DNA from 2 places in the Burkholderia sp. AU30198 genome. Region 1 is predicted to be linked to the other one. Evidence: predicted binding sites of a transcription regulator. Region 1 holds the regulator's gene; the other holds the start of a gene.
What was found. The regulator FliA, encoded in region 1, starts transcription of late flagellar genes. The targets are predictions, from matches to a motif close to CTAAAGTTTNNNNNNNNNNNGCCGNTA.
Positions count from the first base shown of each region.

Region 1 (9,406 bases):
CAGGCCGGATGAGCGGGCGGGCGCGCCGGCCAGCATGCGAAAAGAGATGGAGTGCGTCGAAATTCAAACATATAATGCCGGCGTTGTTTCCGGGGTGCCAATATAAAACAGGAGGGTAATAAAATGAATTTTTCAGAAGCCGTTCGTTCCGTACTCAATAAATACGCGACATTCGAAGGCCGTGCGCGTCGTGCCGAATACTGGTATTTCGTGCTGCTGAGCTTCATTCTTTCGATCGCCGCCCAGGTCATCGGCGTGGCGGGCCGTCACGCGGGCCTGATCACGCTGCTGCTGCTCGGCGTGCTCTCCCTGGTTTCGCTGGCGCTGATCATTCCGGGCATCGCGGTCAGCGTCCGCCGCCTGCACGATACGGGCCGCTCGGGCTGGTTCCTGCTGATCGCGCTGATTCCGATCGTCGGCAGCATCCTGCTGCTCGTGTGGACGTGCTCGCGCGGCACCGAAGGTCCGAACCGCTTCGGCGCGGATCCGATTCCGGCGGCCTGACCGACGCCTGCCCCGACGCGCGACGCCGTCGCGTCGGGGCCTGATTTCGCGTCGCACTCGCGGCGTCGTTACGCTGCTTCACGCTTTCCGCCCCTTTTCCTCGCTTCACGCGGTCGCCGCTCCGTCCGGAGCCCAGCCCCGTCATTGCGCCGGCCGGCACGTTGTTCCGCCGCGCCGCACACCGTTCCGTCCCCCTGTCGAGCCCCGTTCGCACCGGCTCGCCCGATTCTTCGAAATACCCCCCTTTCCCGGCTTTGCTCGACCGATCGGCGTTTGACGCCTCCATGAATAATCGGTGTCACTGGAAAGCGGCATTCCGCCGTACCCGACTGGAGGCCCCGTGGCAGACGAGAGCGATCTCGACAAGACCGAAGCCGCCACTCCCAGGCGCCGCGAGAAGGCGCGCGAGGAGGGGCAGGTCGCGCGTTCGCGCGAACTGGCTTCGTTCGCGCTGCTCGCGGCCGGGTTCTACGGCGCGTGGCTGCTCGCAGGCCCGTCGGGCGGGCATCTGCAGGCGATGCTGCGCGGCGCGTTCACGTTCGATCGCGCGACCGCGTTCGACACCAACCGGATGCTGTCGGCGGCCGGCAGCGCGAGCCTCGAAGGCTTCGCCGCACTGCTGCCGCTCCTCGCGCTCACCGGCCTTGCCGCGTTGCTCGCGCCGATGGCGCTCGGCGGCTGGCTGATCTCGCAGAAGACGTTCGAGCTGAAGTTCGACCGGCTGAACCCGATTTCGGGCCTCGGCCGGATCTTCTCGATCCAGGGGCCGATCCAGCTCGGGATGTCGCTCGCGAAGACGCTGGTCGTCGGCGGGATCGGCGGCATCGCGATCTGGCGCAGCAAGGACGAGTTGCTTGGTCTCGCGACCCAGCCGCTCGGCGTGGCGCTGCCCGATGCGCTGCACCTGGTCGCCGTGTGCTGCGGCACGACGGTCGCCGGGATGCTGGTGGTCGCCGCGCTCGATGTGCCTTACCAACTCTGGCAGTACAACAAGAAGTTGCGCATGACGAAGGAAGAAGTGAAGCGCGAGCATCGCGAGAACGAAGGCGATCCGCACGTGAAGGGGCGGATCCGCCAGCAGCAGCGCGCGATCGCGCGCCGCCGGATGATGGCGGCCGTGCCGAAGGCCGACGTGGTCGTCACGAACCCGACGCACTTCGCCGTCGCGCTGCAATACACGGACGGCGAGATGCGCGCGCCGAAGGTCGTCGCGAAGGGCGTGAACCTCGTCGCCGCGCGCATCCGCGAACTCGCGGCCGAACACAACGTGCCGCTGCTCGAAGCGCCGCCGCTCGCGCGTGCGCTGTATCACAACGTCGAACTCGAGCGCGAGATTCCCGGCTCGCTGTACTCGGCCGTCGCCGAAGTGCTCGCGTGGGTCTACCAGCTCAAGCGCTTCCGTTCGGAAGGCGGTGCGTTCCCGGCGGTGCCGGTCGATCTGGATGTGCCGGCCGACCTCGACAAAGGCGCGTCGGTGTCCGCCGACGACGAGCGCGAGGAGCAGGAAGACAGCCTCGGTAAGGCGGGTACGGCATGATTCGCCCCCACGCTCACATTTGTTCGCTTGGGGAGGCGCAGCCCCCCCATCTCCCGACAGCAGTTGAATCGGGGTCGCGGGCGGCCCGGCGGGAGGCAGCATGAGCACCCCGACCAGCCTGTTCGCGAAGCGCCCGAACCTGCTCGCGGGGACCAACCTGCGCGCGCTCGCGGGCCCGATCCTCATCTGCATGATTTTGGGGATGATGATCCTGCCGCTGCCGCCGATGCTGCTGGATCTGCTGTTCACGTTCAACATCGCGCTGTCCGTGATGGTGCTGCTCGTCAGCATGTACACGATGAAGCCGCTCGACTTCGCGGCGTTCCCGAGCGTGCTGCTGTTTTCCACGCTGTTGCGCCTGTCGCTGAACGTCGCGTCGACGCGCGTCGTGCTGCTCGAAGGCCACACGGGCCCCGATGCGGCCGGCCAGGTGATCGAGGCGTTCGGCCATTTCCTCGTCGGCGGCAACTTCGCGGTCGGCATCGTCGTGTTCGTGATCCTGATGATCATCAACTTCATGGTGATCACGAAGGGCGCGGGGCGGATCGCCGAAGTGTCCGCGCGCTTCACGCTCGACGCGATGCCCGGCAAGCAGATGGCGATCGACGCCGACCTGAACGCGGGCCTCATCAACGAAGAGCAGGCGCGCAAGCGCCGCCAGGCCGTGTCGCAGGAAGCCGAGTTCTACGGGTCGATGGACGGCGCGTCGAAGTTCGTGCGCGGCGACGCGATCGCCGGCCTGATCATCATGGCGATCAACGTGATCGGCGGGCTGATCGTCGGGATGGTCCAGCACGACATGACGTTCGCCGCGGCCGGCACGAACTACACGCTGCTGACGATCGGCGACGGCCTCGTCGCGCAGATCCCGTCGCTCGTGATCTCGACCGCGGCCGGCGTGATCGTGTCGCGCGTCGCGACCGACGAGGACATCGGCACGCAGATCACCGGCCAGCTGTTCACGAACCCGCGCGTGCTGAACATCACCGGCGCGATCATCGTGCTGATGGGGCTGATCCCCGGCATGCCGCACTTCGCGTTCCTCGCACTCGGCGGCGGCGCGATCTGGCTGGCCCGCACGCAGACCAAGCGCGCGGCGGCCCGCAAGGCAGCCGGCGACGTGACCGACATCGCGCCGCCCGCCGTGCTGCCGTCGGACAGCCACGAGGCAACCTGGGACGACGTGCAGCTGATCGATCCGCTCGGGCTGGAAGTCGGCTACCGGCTGATTCCGCTCGTCGACAAGAACAGCGACGGTGAGCTGCTCAAGCGCATCAAGAGCATCCGCAAGAAATTCGCGCAGGAAATCGGCTTCCTGCCGCCGGTGATCCATATCCGCGACAACCTCGAACTGCGGCCGAACGCATACCGGATCGCGCTGAAGGGCGTCGAGATCGGCGTCGGCGAAGTGTTCCCGGGCCAGTGGCTCGCGATCAACCCCGGCCAGGTGACGGCCGCGCTGCCGGGCGCCGTCACGCAGGATCCCGCATTCGGGCTGCCGGCCGTGTGGATCGACGTCGCGATGCGCGAACAGGCGCAGGTGTACGGCTACACGGTGGTCGACGCGAGCACGGTCGTCGCGACGCACCTGAACCATCTGGTCGTCCAGCACGCGGCCGAGCTGCTCGGCCGCCAGGAAGTGCAGGCGCTCGTCGAGCGCACCGGCAAGGATGCGCCGTCGCTCGTCGAGGACCTCGTGCCGAAGACGATCTCGCTGACGACGCTGCAGAAGGTGCTGCAGAACCTGCTCGAGGAAGGCGTACCGATCCGCGACATGCGCACGATCCTCGAAGCCGTGTCCGAGAACGCGGGCCGCGGCGACGCGTTCGAGATCACGGCCGCGGTGCGGCTCTCGCTCGGCCGCGCGATCACGCAGCAGTGGTATCCGGGCGCCGGCGAAATGCAGGTGATGGGCCTCGACTCGAATCTGGAGCGCGTGCTGTCGCAGGCGCTCGCCACCGGCGCGAACCCGGGCCTCGAGCCCGGCCTCGCACACAACCTTCTGACCGGCACGCAGCAGGCGATGCTGCGTCAACAGAATCTCGGGCTGCCGCCCGTGCTGCTCGTGCAGCACGCGCTGCGCGCGATGCTCGCGCGTTTCCTGCGCCGCAGCCTGCCGCAATTGAAAGTGCTGTCGTATGCCGAAGTGCCGGACACACGCACGATCAAAGTCGTTAACGTCATCGGGGGTTCCGCTTGAACATTCGCAAATTCACCGGCGCAACGAGCCGCGACGCACTTCGTCTCGTGCGCGAGGCACTCGGCGCCGACGCGGTCGTGCTGTCGAACCGCACGCTCGATGACGGCAGCGTCGAAATCGTTGCACTAGCCGATTCGGACCTGGCCGCGGTGACGCCGCCGGCCGCGGCGCGGCCGCGCATCGCGGCATCGCGCGCGGCGGAATCCGTGCCGGCCGCCGCGGTGCCGGGCATCGTGTCGCGCCCGGGCGCGGCGCTGGCCCGCCCGGCCGTCAATCCGTATGCAGCGGGCGAAGGCGGGCTGCCGGACGTGTTCTCGTCGGTGTTCGGCGCCAGCGCCGACGCGGACGCGGACGATGCGGCAGCGGCACAAGCTTCGGCGATCGATGCGGACGCGTTGGGCGGCACTGCGCCGGGCGACATCCCGGCTGCGGCCGCACCGTCTTCCGTCTTCCCCGTTTCCAGCGCGCCGGCTGCGGCTTCCGAACCCGCACCGTGGCTGGTCGAGCACGCGAAGCGCCTGACGCAGCAGCGCGACGCGCTGATGGCGCGTGCACAGGCGACGCCCGCCGCGCCGCAAGCGAGCGCGCCTGCCCCGCAGGCCGCCGCGAGCGCGACGCCGCCCGACTGGGCACGCGACATCGTGCGCGACGCCGAACGCCGGATGCCGGCCGCCGCCACCCGCGCGCCCGACACGAACACGAGCGCGGCGCATGCCGCGAAGGCGGCCGAGCGCACGCGCCTGTCCGCCGACGCGGCCGCCGTGGTGGCCGATGCGGTGAAGTCGCGCATCGAGCGGATCGTCAACGATACGGTGATGCAGGAGCTCGGCGAACTGCGCGGGATGATGGAAGAGCAGTTCGACAGCCTGATGTGGCACGACCGCCAGCGTCGCAGCGCCGTGCATGGCGCGCTGACGAAGCACCTGTTCGCGGCCGGTTTCTCCGCGCAGCTCGTGCGGATGCTGGTCGACAACCTGCCGGCCGGCGACGATGCTCAGACCATCGAACAGGCCGCCGAATGGGCGCAGTCGGTGCTGGCGTCGAACCTGCCGGTGCTCGACAGCGAGGACGCGCTGATGGAGCGCGGCGGCGTGTTCGCGCTGATGGGGCCGACGGGGGTCGGCAAGACCACCACCACCGCGAAGCTGGCCGCGCGCTGCGTGATGCGCTTCGGCGCGAGCAAGGTCGCGCTGCTGACCACCGACAGCTACCGGATCGGCGGCCACGAGCAGCTGCGCATCTTCGGCAAGATCCTCGGCGTGCCGGTGCACGCGGTGAAGGATGCCGGCGACCTCGCGCTCGCGCTGTCCGAGCTGCGCAACAAGCACATCGTGCTGATCGACACGATCGGCATGAGCCAGCGCGACCGCGCGGTATCCGACCAGATCGCGATGCTGCACGGCGCGAACGCGCCGGTGCAGCGCCTGCTGCTGCTCAACGCGACGAGCCATGGCGACACGCTCAACGAAGTCGTGCAGGCGTACCGCAGCGCGGGCGAACATCCGGACCTGGCCGGCTGCATCCTCACGAAGCTCGACGAGGCGACCCACCTCGGCGGCGTGCTCGACACCGTGATCCGCTACAAGCTGCCGGTCCACTACGTGTCGACCGGCCAGAAGGTGCCGGAGAACCTGTACGTCGCATCGACCCGCTTCCTGCTGAAGAGCGCGTTCTGCGTACCGCGCGACGGCTCGCCCTTCGTGCCGCAAGACGAGGACATGCCGACGCTGCTTTCCGCATTGACCGCACGTTCCACCGCCGAGCTGCACGAGGTGCGATTTGGATAAACGAATCATCGATCAGGCCGAAGGGCTGCGGCGCCTGCTGGCCGGGCGCGCATCGCGCATCGTCGCGGTGACGGGCGGGCCGGCGGGTGTCGGCTGCACGACCGCCGTCGTGAACCTGGCGGCGGCGCTCGCGTCGCTCGGCAAGGATGTGCTCGTCGTCGACGAGCGCGCCGACGTGCAATCGGCCAGCGCGACGCTGGCGGGCGCGTGGCTGCGCGACGGCGAGCGCACGCGGGTGGCGGCCGGCTTCGGCCTGTGCGCTGCCGCGCGGCTTGCGCGCGCCGGCTACACCGACGCGCAGCTGAGCGATTTCATCGACGGCCCGGCCGACATCGTCCTCGTCGACGCGCAGCTCGGCGCCGACGGCGCGTTCTCGGCGCTCGCGCGCGAGGCGCACGACGTGCTGGTCGTCACGCGGGTCGCCGCGCAGGCGATCACCGAGGCGTACGCGTGCATGAAACGGCTGCATTTCGCGCATGCGTTCGCGCAGTTCCGCGTGCTGACCAATCACGTCGGCAGCCATGCGGACGCGAAGGTCGCGTTCGACAACCTCGCGGGCGTCGCAAGCCGCTACCTGACGGTGTCGATCGCCGATGCCGGCTGCGTGAGCGCCGATCCGCTCGTCGAGCATGCGCGCGAACTGATGCGGGCCGCGGTCGATGCGTTCCCGTCGTCGGCCGCTGCGCGCGACTACCGGCAGATTGCCGCCGACCTGCTGTACTGGCCGATGCGCCCGCGTTCGGGTGCGGGCCGCGCGGTGCACGCGGGCGGCAAGCCGTCGTATGAGGCGGGCGCGGCACACGCCGCGTGAGTGCCACCGGAAGGAGAGAGCCATGATGTACAACGCTCAAGGAAAGATGTCCCAGGCCGACGTGCTCGCGCAATATGCGCCGCTCGTGCGACGCCTCGGGCTGCAGCTCGTCGCGAAGATGCCGGCGAGCGTCGACCTCGACGACCTGATCCAGGCCGGCATGATCGGCCTGATGGACGCGGCCGGCCGCTACAAGGAAGACCAGGGCGCGCAGTTCGAGACCTACGCGACCCAGCGCATCCGCGGCGCGATGCTCGACGAGCTGCGCAGCAACGACTGGCTGCCGCGCAGCCTGCGCAAGACGTCGCGCGAGGTCGAGCACGCGGTGCACCAGGTCGAGCAGCATCTCGGCCGCTCGGCGAGCGAGACCGAGATCGCGCAGCACCTGAACATGCCGCTCGACGAATACCAGGGGATGCTGCAGGACCTGCACGGCAGCCAGCTGATCTATTACGAGGATTTCGACCGCGCGGCCGACGACGAGCCGTTCCTCGACCGCTACCGCGTCGATCACGCCGATCCGCTGTCGGCGCTGCTCGACGAGCACCTGCGCGAAGCGCTCGTCGAGGCGATCGAACGGCTGCCGGAGCGCGAGAAGCTGCTGATGTCGCTGTACTACGAACGGGGTCTGAATCTGCGCGAGATCGGCGCGGTGCTCGAAGTGAGCGAATCGCGCGTGTGCCAGCTGCACAGCCAGGCCGTCGCGCGCCTGCGCGCACGGCTGCGCGAACAGGCCTGGGTCGGCGCGGAGTCCTGACCCTTTCCTGACGGCCGCGCGCGCCGACGCCGCGCGCTCGTGCCGGGTAAGTGCCGTGTGTGTGCGTGCTTGCGCATACCGCGCGCCGATTTGCTACAATCCCCTCCGTTTTCCGAGGAGCGTTGCGACGGACCATTCTGCGTCCGCCAGGCTCGGAAGGCTTCACCAAGCAGCCGTGCGGCAAAACCGTGCCGGCTCCGCTTCCTGAACGGCGCTCACGTCACCAATCTAGAAACTTTTTAGAAAGGAGGGCGTGATGAACGCCATTATCGATTCCAAAGCTTCCAACGATTACGTCGTCGCCGACATGGCGCTGGCCGGCTGGGGCCGCAAGGAACTGAACATCGCCGAGACCGAAATGCCGGGCCTCGTGCAGATCCGCGACGAATACAAGGCGCAGCAGCCGCTGAAGGGCGCGCGCATTGCCGGTTCGCTGCACATGACGATCCAGACGGGCGTGCTGATCGAGACGCTGAAGGCGCTCGGCGCGGACGTCCGCTGGGCGTCGTGCAACATCTTCTCGACGCAGGACCACGCAGCGGCCGCGATCGTCGAAGCCGGCACGCCGGTGTTCGCGTTCAAGGGCGAATCGCTCGACGAATACTGGGAGTTCTCGCACCGCATCTTCGAATGGCCGAACGGCGAATTCGCGAACATGATCCTGGACGACGGCGGCGACGCCACGCTGCTGCTGATCCTCGGCTCGAAGGCCGAGAAGGACCGTTCGGTGATCGCGAAGCCGACCAACGAGGAAGAAGTCGCGCTGTACAAGTCGATCGCGACGCACCTCGACGCGGACCCGACCTGGTACTCGACGCGCCTCGCGCACATCAAGGGCGTGACCGAAGAAACCACGACCGGCGTGCACCGCCTGTACCAGATGGAAAAGGACGGCCGCCTGCCGTTCCCGGCGTTCAACGTGAACGATTCGGTCACGAAGTCGAAGTTCGACAACCTGTATGGCTGCCGTGAATCGCTGGTCGACGGCATCAAGCGCGCGACCGACGTGATGATCGCGGGCAAGGTCGCGGTCGTCGCGGGCTACGGCGACGTGGGCAAGGGCTGCGCGCAATCGCTGCGCGGCCTCGGCGCGACCGTGTGGGTCACCGAAATCGATCCGATCTGCGCGCTGCAGGCGGCGATGGAAGGCTACCGCGTCGTGACGATGGAATACGCGGCCGACAAGGCCGACATCTTCGTGACGGCCACCGGCAACTTCCACGTGATCGGCCACGATCACATGAAGGCGATGCGCCACAACGCGATCGTCTGCAACATCGGTCACTTCGACTCGGAAATCGACGTCGCGTCGACCCGCCAGTACCAGTGGGAAAACATCAAGCCGCAGGTCGACCACATCATCTTCCCGGACGGCAAGCGCGTGATCCTGCTGGCGGAAGGCCGCCTCGTGAACCTCGGCTGCGCGACCGGCCACCCGTCGTTCGTGATGTCGAACTCGTTCGCGAACCAGACGCTCGCGCAGATCGAGCTGTTCGTGCGCGGCAACGAGTACGAGAACAAGGTGTACGTGCTGCCGAAGCACCTCGATGAAAAGGTTGCACGCCTGCACCTGGCGCGCATCGGCGCGAACCTGTCCGTGCTGTCGGACGAGCAGGCTTCGTACATCGGCGTGCAGAAGGACGGCCCGTTCAAGCCGAACCACTACCGCTACTGATCCGATGCGCCGCCGCCGCGGTGCCGTGCGCGCGTCGCCGACGCGCCCACGGTACGGCGGCACGGCGCGGGATCGCCGGCTGCCGCGGTGCGCCTTCGGGCCCCGCGGCGGCCGGCGGCGGCCACTGATCGTACC
Region 1 is NZ_JAIZSA010000014.1:47,567-56,972, reverse strand. It holds gene LGN19_RS26980 (hypothetical protein) at 1-106, shown strand, start outside; gene LGN19_RS26975 (DUF805 domain-containing protein) at 124-504, shown strand; gene flhB (flagellar biosynthesis protein FlhB) at 845-2,041, shown strand; gene flhA (flagellar biosynthesis protein FlhA) at 2,142-4,241, shown strand; gene flhF (flagellar biosynthesis protein FlhF) at 4,238-6,028, shown strand; gene LGN19_RS26955 (MinD/ParA family protein) at 6,021-6,839, shown strand; gene LGN19_RS26950 (RNA polymerase sigma factor FliA) at 6,862-7,596, shown strand; S-adenosyl-L-homocysteine riboswitch at 7,705-7,820, shown strand; gene ahcY (adenosylhomocysteinase) at 7,853-9,271, shown strand.

Region 2 (9,406 bases), on a different contig from region 1:
GCGGCGACAGCGACCCGCCCGCATTCGCGACCAGAAAGATGAAGAAGATCACGACATGCACGACATGTTTGCGGTTGTCGTTGGCGCGCAGCAGCGGCCGGATCAGCAGCATCGCGGCACCGGTCGTGCCCATCACGCTCGCGAGCAGCGTGCCGAGCGCGAGGATCGCGGTATTCAGCTTCGGCGTGCCGTGCAGGTTGCCGTTCACGCAGATACCGCCCGCGACCGTATAAAGCGCGGTGAGCAGCACGATGAACGGAATGTATTCCTCGAGCAGCGCATGCACGAGCGTGCCGAACGCGGTGCCTGCGCCGAACGCGAACGCGAACGGGATCAGGAACACGACCGCCCACCCGGCCGCAATCTTGCCGAAGTGGTGATGCCAGAACACGGGGACGACGAGCGGGAACAGTGCGATGGAGAGCAGGATCCCGGCAAACGGGATGCCCCAGAGAGCAGACAGCGTGGCACCGTCGAGCGTTGCGGCCGATGCAAGCGCGGGAACGGCGCCAAGCGCAATTCCCGACGCCATGCCCGCCCAGGCGGCATGTCGTTTCATGCAGAACTTCCTTGTTCGAGTGGTAGTGGATGCGGCGGGCGCGTCATGCGCCCCGTACGACGATCACGTGAACGCGGTACGGACCGTGCGCGCCCAGTACGATGGTCTGCTCGATATCGCCCGTGCGCGACGGGCCCGATACGAAATTGACCGCGCGCGGCAATTCGCCGCGCTCCGAGCGGATCAGTGCAAACGCGTCTTCGTGACCGGCGACGATCCGCGACGCGGGAACGATCGCGATGTGTGTTTCCGGCAGCAGGCCGGCCGACGCATAGGTGTCGGGGCCGGACAACAGCACCAGCGAGCCCGTTTCGGCGGTCGCGCAAAAGCAGCCCGTGAGGCCGACCAGATCGCCGTCGCGCGGCTTGCGGCATTCGACCGACAGGCCTGCGCCCGCCCAGTCGAAATCGGCCAGCGTGCGCCACGCGACGGCCTGCGTCGGCAGGCCGTGAGCGGAAAGGTAACGGGACGCGGCGGCAGGGACATCGGCAAGCGTCGCGACTTCGTCGACGGTCGTCGACAGACGTACCGCTTCGTCGACGAAGGCAGCGACGAGATCGGCCGGCGCCGGTGGGCGCGGGCCCTCCGGATGACGGGCGAGATAGTCGGCAACGCCGTCGCGCTCGGCCGCATCGGGTTCGGCCGCACGCCCCTGCGCCGCGCGAATGCGCGCGAGGATCTGGCGACGGGCAGCGGAAGTGTCCATGAACGGTCCTCGTGACGTTGGCGGGCGATACCGTCGGATTATACCGGCCGACCCCGCCCCAACGCAGTTTTGGCCGTTCGGCCGACGCTTACTTCGACGCGTCTTCCTCGACCGGCTGCGCGATGCCGAACACCTGGCGCAGGTACGCGAGATATGCCTTGTCGTCGCACATGCTCTTGCCCGGCGAATCCGACAGCTTCGCGACCGGCTGGCCGTTGCAGCGGACCATCTTGATCACGATCTGCAGCGGCACGTAGCCGAGATCGTTGGTGAGGTTCGTACCGACACCGAACGCGAGCTTGCAGCGGCCGCGGAACCGTTCGTACAACTGCATGACCTTCGGGATGTCGAGCGCGTCCGAGAACACGAGCACCTTGGTACGCGGGTCACAACGGTTCGACTCGTAATGGCGCAGCATCCGCTCGCCCCAGTCGAACGGATCGCCCGAATCGTGGCGCGCGCCGTCGAACAGCTTGCAGAAGTACATGTCGAAGTCGTTCAGGAACGCATCCATCCCGTAGACGTCCGACAACGCGATCCCGAGGTCGCCGCGGTATTCCTTCGCCCACATCTCGAAGCCGTAGGTCTGCGAATCGCGCAGCCGCGGGCCGAGCGCCTGGCATGCCTGCAGGTACTCGTGCGCCATCGTGCCGAGCGGCGTGATGCCGTGCTTCATCGCGTAAAGCACGTTGCTCGTGCCCGCGAACTGCGGGCCGAGGCCGTCGCGCAGCGTGAGCGCGACTTCCTCGTGCCAGACCTTCGAGAAGCGCCGGCGCGTGCCGTAGTCGGCGATCTTGCAGTCGGCGAACTCGGGCTTCGCACCGAGCAGCTTGATTTTCTCGCACAGCCGCTCGCGGCCTTCGCGATAGTCGGGCTCGCGCTGCGTGTTGCGGAAATACACTTCGTTGACGATCGCGAGCACCGGGATCTCGAACAGGATCGTGTGCAGCCACGGCCCCGTGATCTCGATGTCGATTTCGCCGTTGCCCTTCGGCGACGGCGTGATCGAGATGTACTTCTCGTTCAGATGGAACAGCGCGAGGAAATCGACGAAATCGCTCTTGATGAAGCGCATCCGCCGCAGGTAGTCGAGTTCGACGTCGGAAAAACGCAGCGCGCACAGGCCGCGCACCTCGTCGCGGATCTCGTCGATGTACGGCACGAGATCGACGCCGGGCGTGCGGCACCGGAACCGGTATTCGACGCTTGCAGCGGGGAAGTGATGCAGGACGACCTGCATCATCGTGAACTTGTAGAGATCCGTGTCGAGCAGCGAAGTGATGATCATGATTACGGCACCGCCAATATCGTGACAGGGCCCCGGCGCACCGCGCGCCGCCCGGTCTGTCGGCCATGTTACCCGAATGCGGGCCCGACCATCGTGAAACCGCCTGCGACCCTGCTCCGGTCGCACCGCCCTGCCGGCACACGGTACACGCGCCCCCGCTGGTGCGTCCCTTCGCCGGCCCCTTGGCGGGGCCCCATAAACTAATCACGAAACGATATAAGCCGGATAGCCGACCACGCCATGCGGGTTTTGCGCTTCAGTTACAATGCCGGTTTTGGCGCAAACGCCACCCCATATATACCGCCAAGCAGGAGCGTTTTAATGACTCACGTTGTGACCGAAGGCTGCATCAAGTGCAAATACACGGACTGCGTGGATGTGTGCCCGGTGGATTGCTTCCGTGAAGGTCCCAACTTTCTCGCCATCGATCCGGACGAGTGCATCGACTGCGCCGTGTGCGTCGCCGAGTGCCCGACCAATGCGATCTATGCCGAAGAAGACGTTCCGGGCGACCAGCAGCAGTTCACCGCGCTGAACGCCGAGCTGGCGAAGGACTGGCCGTCGATCACGAAGACCAAGCCGGCACCGGCCGACGCAGACGAGTGGAAGGACGTGCAGGACAAGCTGCACCTGCTCGAGCGCTGATCGCGCAGCGGCCGCAAAAAATTTTTGTGCGCCGCGGCTCAAAAGTGTTGACGGCTTGATCAACGCTCCATATAATCTCGTTTCTCTGCTGTTGTTGTTTGTTCCCCGATAGCTCAGTCGGTAGAGCGCCGGACTGTTAATCCGTAGGTCCCTGGTTCGAGCCCAGGTCGGGGAGCCAAAAACGCAAAGGCCCGTTGAAAGTGGACGGGCTTTTTGCTGGTAGACAAACCAACATGCAGATGTACCGATTTATTCCCCGATAGCTCAGTCGGTAGAGCGCCGGACTGTTAATCCGTAGGTCCCTGGTTCGAGCCCAGGTCGGGGAGCCAAATAGCGAAAGGCCCGTCAATCGACGGGCCTTTTGTTTTTCCGGCCCGCCTTTCGGCTTCCGTCGCCCGGTCGCGCGCATGCTAGAGTCTCTGTCCCGCATTCGCATCCGGTTCCGTCGATGAAGCACCGCCTCCTCCACTCAGCCCCATTCGCCCTCCTGCTTTCTGCGTTCGCCGCGGCACCGCTCGCGCACGCGGAGGAAGTCGGCAGCGTCAACACCCATTTCCGTGTCACCGGCTCCGATCGCGTGGTCGTCGAGGCGTATGACGATCCGGTTGTAAACGGCGTGACCTGCTACGTGTCGCGCGCCCGCACCGGCGGGATCAAGGGCACGCTCGGCGTCGCCGAGGATCCGAGCGAAGCGTCGATCGCATGCCGGCAGGTCGGCCCGATCAGCTTCAAGGAGCCGCTCAAGCAGCAGACCGACGTGTTCAGCGAGCGCATGTCGTTCATCTTCAAGACCCTGCACGTCGTGCGCGTGGTCGATGCCAAGCGCAACACGATCGTCTACCTGACCTATAGCGACCGCATCGTCAGCGGCAGCCCGAAGAACGCCGTCACCGCGGTGCCGATGCCGGCCGGCACGACGATTCCGGTCAAGTAAAGCGCGCGCCTGCCGGGCGCGCGAGCGATACACTGTCGGTTCGACCGCTCCCGCGCCCGATCATGTCCGCCACCCGCCTTCCCGACTCCGCACGCTACTGGCGCACGCCGCTGCTGCCGGATGCGGATCTCGTCACGGCCACCTATCGCGACCACACGTTCGCGCCCCACTGGCACGACGCGTACACGATCCCCGTGATTCTCGAAGGCGCGGAACGCTTCACCTATCGCGGCAACGGCTATGTCGCCGAAACCGGCTCCGTGCCCGTGATCAATCCCGGCGAGGTGCATACGGGTTCGCGCGCGGCCGACGAGGGCTGGTGCTATCGCGTCAGCTACATGCCGGTCGAATTCATCCGCGAACTCACGAGTGCGATTGCCGGCCGCCCGCAGGACGCGCCGTGGTTTGCGCCGGACGTGATTCGCGACGCCGATCTTGCGGCCCGGCTCACGCTGGCGCACCGGATGATGGAAGCTGGCAGCGAGCGCGCCCTGCCCTTGCCGGTGCACGGGCAGCCGGCTCATGATCCGGCGACCGGCGCACCGCGCATCTACGATCCGCTCGCTGCCGAGACTGCGATGCTCGATGCGTTGTCGACGCTGATCGTGCGCCATGCCGACGCACTGCCGCGACCCGCGCCGCTCGCAGCGGACGAGCCGCGCGTCGACGCGATGCGCGAGCGGCTCGCCGCCGATCTCATGTGCACGGTGACGCTCGACGAAGTCGCGCAGGCGGCCGGCCTGTCGCCGTTCCACGCGGCGCGCCTGTTCACCCGCACGACCGGCATGCCGCCACATGCGTGGCGCAACCAGTTGCGCTTGCAGCGCGCGCTGGCGCCGCTGCGCGCGGGTGTGCCCGTCGCCGACGTCGCGGCGGCCAGCGGCTTCGTCGACCAAAGCCACTTCACCCGACATTTCAAACGCATGTTCGGCGTGCCGCCCGGGCGCTGGCAGGCGAGCTGACACACGGCGGCGCACGGCCCGCCACCGCGATGCCGGCGGAGCCGGCAAGCGGCAAGCACCGCCCCGATCCCGCGAGCGCAAGAACATACAAGCCGGCCCATCACCTGCCCGCTATCCTCCAACTCATGGAGGAGCACCCTTTGAACCCGACACCCGCATCGCCTGCCCGCCGCCCATTGAACGAATGGCTCGACGGCGCGCGCGACACGATTCCGATGATGATTGGCGCCGCCCCGTTCGGCGTGATTTTCGGCACGCTCGTTGGCGGCGGCCCGCTCGCCCCGTGGCATGGCGCGCTGATGTCGCTCGCCGTGTTCGCGGGCTCCGCGCAGTTCATCGCGCTCGGCCTGATCGCGGGCAGCGCGAGCTTCGTCGTCGTGCTCGCGACCACGCTGATCGTGAACCTGCGTCACCTGCTGTACAGCGCGACGCTCGCGCCCTATGTTGCGCACCTGCCGCTGCGCTGGCGCGCGACGCTCGGCGCACTGATGACCGACGAGGTGTTCGCGGTCGCCTATGCGCACTACCGGCACTTCCCGCCCGGCGCAATCGGCCCCCACTACTTCTTCGGCTCGGGGCTCGCGATGTACCTGAACTGGCAGGTCTGGACGCTCGCGGGCATCGGCTTCGGTGCCGCGTTCCCGGGCCTGCAGTCGCTCGGCCTCGATTTCGCGATGGCGGCGACCTTCATTGCGATCGTCGTCCCGCAGCTCGGCACGCTGCGCTATTTCGCGGCCGCAGTGACGGCCGGCACGCTGGCGTACTTCTGGCAGGGCTGGCCGTACAAGCTCGGGCTGCTCGGCGCAGTTGCGGCGGGCGTCGCGATCGGCGTCGCGCTCACGCTGCTGCACGAACGCACGCGCGCCGGCTCGCGCACGGAGGCCGCATCGTGAGCTACGCGCTGCTGATTCTCGGGATGGCGGTCATCACCTACGCGATCCGCTCGACGCTGTTCCTGTTCGGCGAACGGCTGACCTTCCCGCCGCTCGTGCGGACCGCACTCGGCTTCGTGCCCGTCACCGTGCTGACCGCGATCATCGTGCCGATGACCGTCTCGCCGCACGGCGGTACGGCCGAACTGACCTGGCGCAATCCGCAGCTCGTCGGCGCGCTGGCTGCCGTGCTCGTGTCGGCAGCCACCCGCCGCCCGCTCGTGACGATCGCGGCGGGGCTCGCGGTGTTCTTTCTCTGGCAAGGGGTCGTGCTGCCCCACTGGCTACCCACCTGAGTACACGCTCGGTCACGCACGCTCAAGTTTTTGTCCGGCACGCCGATATAGGGAGTGAAGACCCGCCACCGGCCTCGGCGCGCACCGGTCAGTCGACGCTGCGCCCGCCCCGGTGCGCCGTGCCGGCCGACGGCTTGCGCGGGCCGCCATCGAGACGATTCATGGGCCAGATCACCCTTTCCCTCAAGGACGACACACTCGAGTCCCTGCGCAAGGACTACGACGCGTTCGTCCGCGTGTCGCTGAAACTCGACCCGCAGTTCGCGACGCCGTCGTTCGAGGATTTCCTGCGCGCCAAACTGCTCGACAACATGGTGCCGCTGACCGAGCACGCGGTGCAGCGGATGCTGGAGGGCGGCCAGTATGCGTGGGCAAAGCGCACGCTCGACAAGGAATTTCCGGACGTCGTCGCGATCCTGATGCGACAGGCCGGCGAATTCGGCTTCGGCTTCGCGTCGCGCTCCGAATGGACCCCCGACGAACTCGCGAAGGCTTGCCGCGACTGGGCGAAGGCGATCGTCGCCGAAGCACAGGGCGACCCGTCGCTGATCGACCCGCTCGCCTCGCAGATCAAGGGGGCGGCGCAAGACATCCAGACGCTCGAGGAACTGATGCAGACGCCGGCATGGCGGCTCGCGGAATCGCTGCGACAACGGGTCTACGAGGCCAAGCTCGCGTGCGAGATGAGTGTCGGCAGCACCGCGCGCGACAAGCTCGGCGAACTGCGTGGGCTGCTGCGGCTCGGGCTCTCGCATGGCTCGTTCCAGAAACAGGAAGCGCAGCAGATCATGGAATACCTGCGGCTGCTGAAGCCGGAGATCTTCGTCGAGGAGCCGTACGACGTCTTCGCCCGGCTCGCCGCGTGGCTGCGCAACGTATTCACGCCGTCTGCCGTGCGTCCGGCGCAAGGACAGGGGCAAGGGCAAAGTCAACGCCGGCCGTAACGGCGCGCCCCATCGCATCAACCCATGAAAACGGCCCGGTTCGCGCAACGCGAACCGGGCCGTCGGATGGCCGCCGTCGCGACGCGCCGTCCGGGACGAGCGTCGCGCGGCATCGGGCATCGCTTACTGCGTCGCGCCCTGCGCCGATGCACCGCCCTCCGCGCCGACCGCTGCGCCGCCTTCGGCCGCTTCACCGGTCTTCGCCTTGGCCGAGCCGGCATGGCCCTTGGCCGACTTCGCGGCATGCTTCGCGTGCTTCTTGGCCGAATGGACGGCCGACGACGCCGTATCCTTCGTACCGTCGGCTGCCGCGCCGACCGCATCGGTTGCACCGCCGACCGCATTGCCCGACACGTTCGCGCCCGCACCGCCCTGCACGCCTGCACCGACACCCGCTGCCGGCGTCTGCGCCTGCACGCCGGCACCGGCTGCGCCCTGCACCGCCGTGCCCGTCTGGGCAAATGCGGCCGAAGTGGCGAACGCCGTCAGCGCGGCACCGATCAGCATCGTACGAATCTTGGACATGGCAATTCTCCTCAGGAAGTTGTGAGCCCGAACCGCAGCGATGCGGTCCGTAGCGCCCCGCCGCAACACGCAGCAGGTACGACAAAAGACCCGCGGCGCGCACGGCCGGTTCTCGAATTTCTCAGACTGTTACCCACCGTTTCATTTGCTGACGAATGGCTCACATTCCCTAACAACTGCGTGCGGCAGCCGACCGCGCTCGCGCGCCGGCCCGCGGTGCCGTATGATGCGGGGCGATTCCTCCCGCGCTTTGCGCACCTTCTTCGCCATGCCCAATCTGGATTTCACGCTGACCGGCGAATACGTCGAGCTGCACAACCTTCTCAAGATCACCGGCCTCGCTGACAGCGGCGGCACCGCGAAGCTGATCGTCGCGTCCGGCGCGGTGAAAGTCGACGGCGCGGTCGAACTGCGCAAGACCTGCAAGATCCGCGCGGGCCAGGTCGTCCTGCTCGGCGACACGCGCATTGCGGTGCGCGAAGCATAGGGCCCGACGGTTCCCCCTGCCTGCGACATGGCCATCGGTGCGCGCGTTCGACACGGTTCGAATAAAGCCGTAAGCTAGCCGTCTCTCAAAATAAATACATATAGCGCGGGCCCGCACCCGCGCGAGCGCCCATTCCATGTCGCATTCCGGTCTTACGCGGACGGCCGCCGCGCCGCCGTCCCTGTCCAGTCATGCCGCCGATACCGCGCGCCTCGCCGCGCCGCTCGCGATCGCGCAGCTTTCGCAGATGGCGATGAGCGTCACCGACACGGTGCTGCTCGGCTCGCTCGGCCCCGATTCGCTCGCGGCGGGCGGGCTCGGCGCGAACTTCTTCTTCGTCATCGTGACCGTGCTGCAAGGCGTGCTGTCGTCGGTCAGCGTCAGCGTCGCGCATGCGCGCGGTGCCAAGGCCGACGAGCGCGTCCCGCACATCTACTGGACCGGCTTCGCGCTGTCCGTGTTGCTCGCGATCCCGGCCATCATCGCGCTGTCGCTGTCCGAACCGATCCTGCTGATGTTCCACGAGCCGCCCTTGCTCGCGCATCACGTCGGCGAATACACGGGCATCCTGCGCTTCGCCGCGCTCGGCAGCCTGATCGGCGTCGGGCTGATGCGCGCATTCCTGCCCGCGATCGGCGCCGCACGCCGGCTGCTGTGGGTGTCGATCGGCGGCGTCGGCGTCAATGGCGTGCTGAACTACGGGCTGATCCACGGCGCGTTCGGGCTGCCGCGCCTCGGCTTCCTCGGTTCGGCCGTGGCGACGACCATCACGATCTGGCTCACCGCGCTCGCACTGATCTGGCTGCTGCACGGCCGGCAGCGCTTCCGTCACTTCGTGACCGCCGCGCGCCCGAAGCTGCCCATGATGGGCGAACTGATCGGCATCGGCTGGCCGGTCGCGATCACGTACGGAGTCGAATCGACACTGTTCCTCGCAACCGGCCTGACGATCGGCGTACTCGGCGCGACGGCGCTTGCCGCACACCAGATCGCGCTGAACGTCGCATCGGTGGCATTCATGGTGCCGCTCGCGATCGGCCAGGCCGCCAACGTGCGGGTCGGCTACTGGGTCGGCGCGGGGGCACCCGTCGCCGCGCGGCATGCGGGCTTCGTCGCACTCGGCCTCGG
Region 2 is NZ_JAIZSA010000023.1:79,938-89,343, forward strand. It holds gene LGN19_RS34660 (sodium:proton antiporter) at 1-559, opposite strand, end outside; gene LGN19_RS34665 (LutC/YkgG family protein) at 603-1,265, opposite strand; gene pncB (nicotinate phosphoribosyltransferase) at 1,354-2,553, opposite strand; gene fdxA (ferredoxin FdxA) at 2,875-3,198, shown strand; tRNA gene LGN19_RS34680 (tRNA-Asn) at 3,301-3,376, shown strand; tRNA gene LGN19_RS34685 (tRNA-Asn) at 3,452-3,527, shown strand; gene LGN19_RS34690 (CreA family protein) at 3,647-4,132, shown strand; gene LGN19_RS34695 (AraC family transcriptional regulator) at 4,195-5,094, shown strand; gene LGN19_RS34700 (AzlC family ABC transporter permease) at 5,220-5,987, shown strand; gene LGN19_RS34705 (AzlD domain-containing protein) at 5,984-6,322, shown strand; gene LGN19_RS34710 (DUF4088 family protein) at 6,484-7,266, shown strand; gene LGN19_RS34715 (hypothetical protein) at 7,390-7,791, opposite strand; gene LGN19_RS34720 (RNA-binding S4 domain-containing protein) at 8,060-8,278, shown strand; gene norM (multidrug efflux MATE transporter NorM) at 8,415-9,406, shown strand, end outside.
Region 2: a site for FliA is predicted at 6,344-6,370, ahead of LGN19_RS34710 (DUF4088 family protein). Genes of this name have one in related genera too.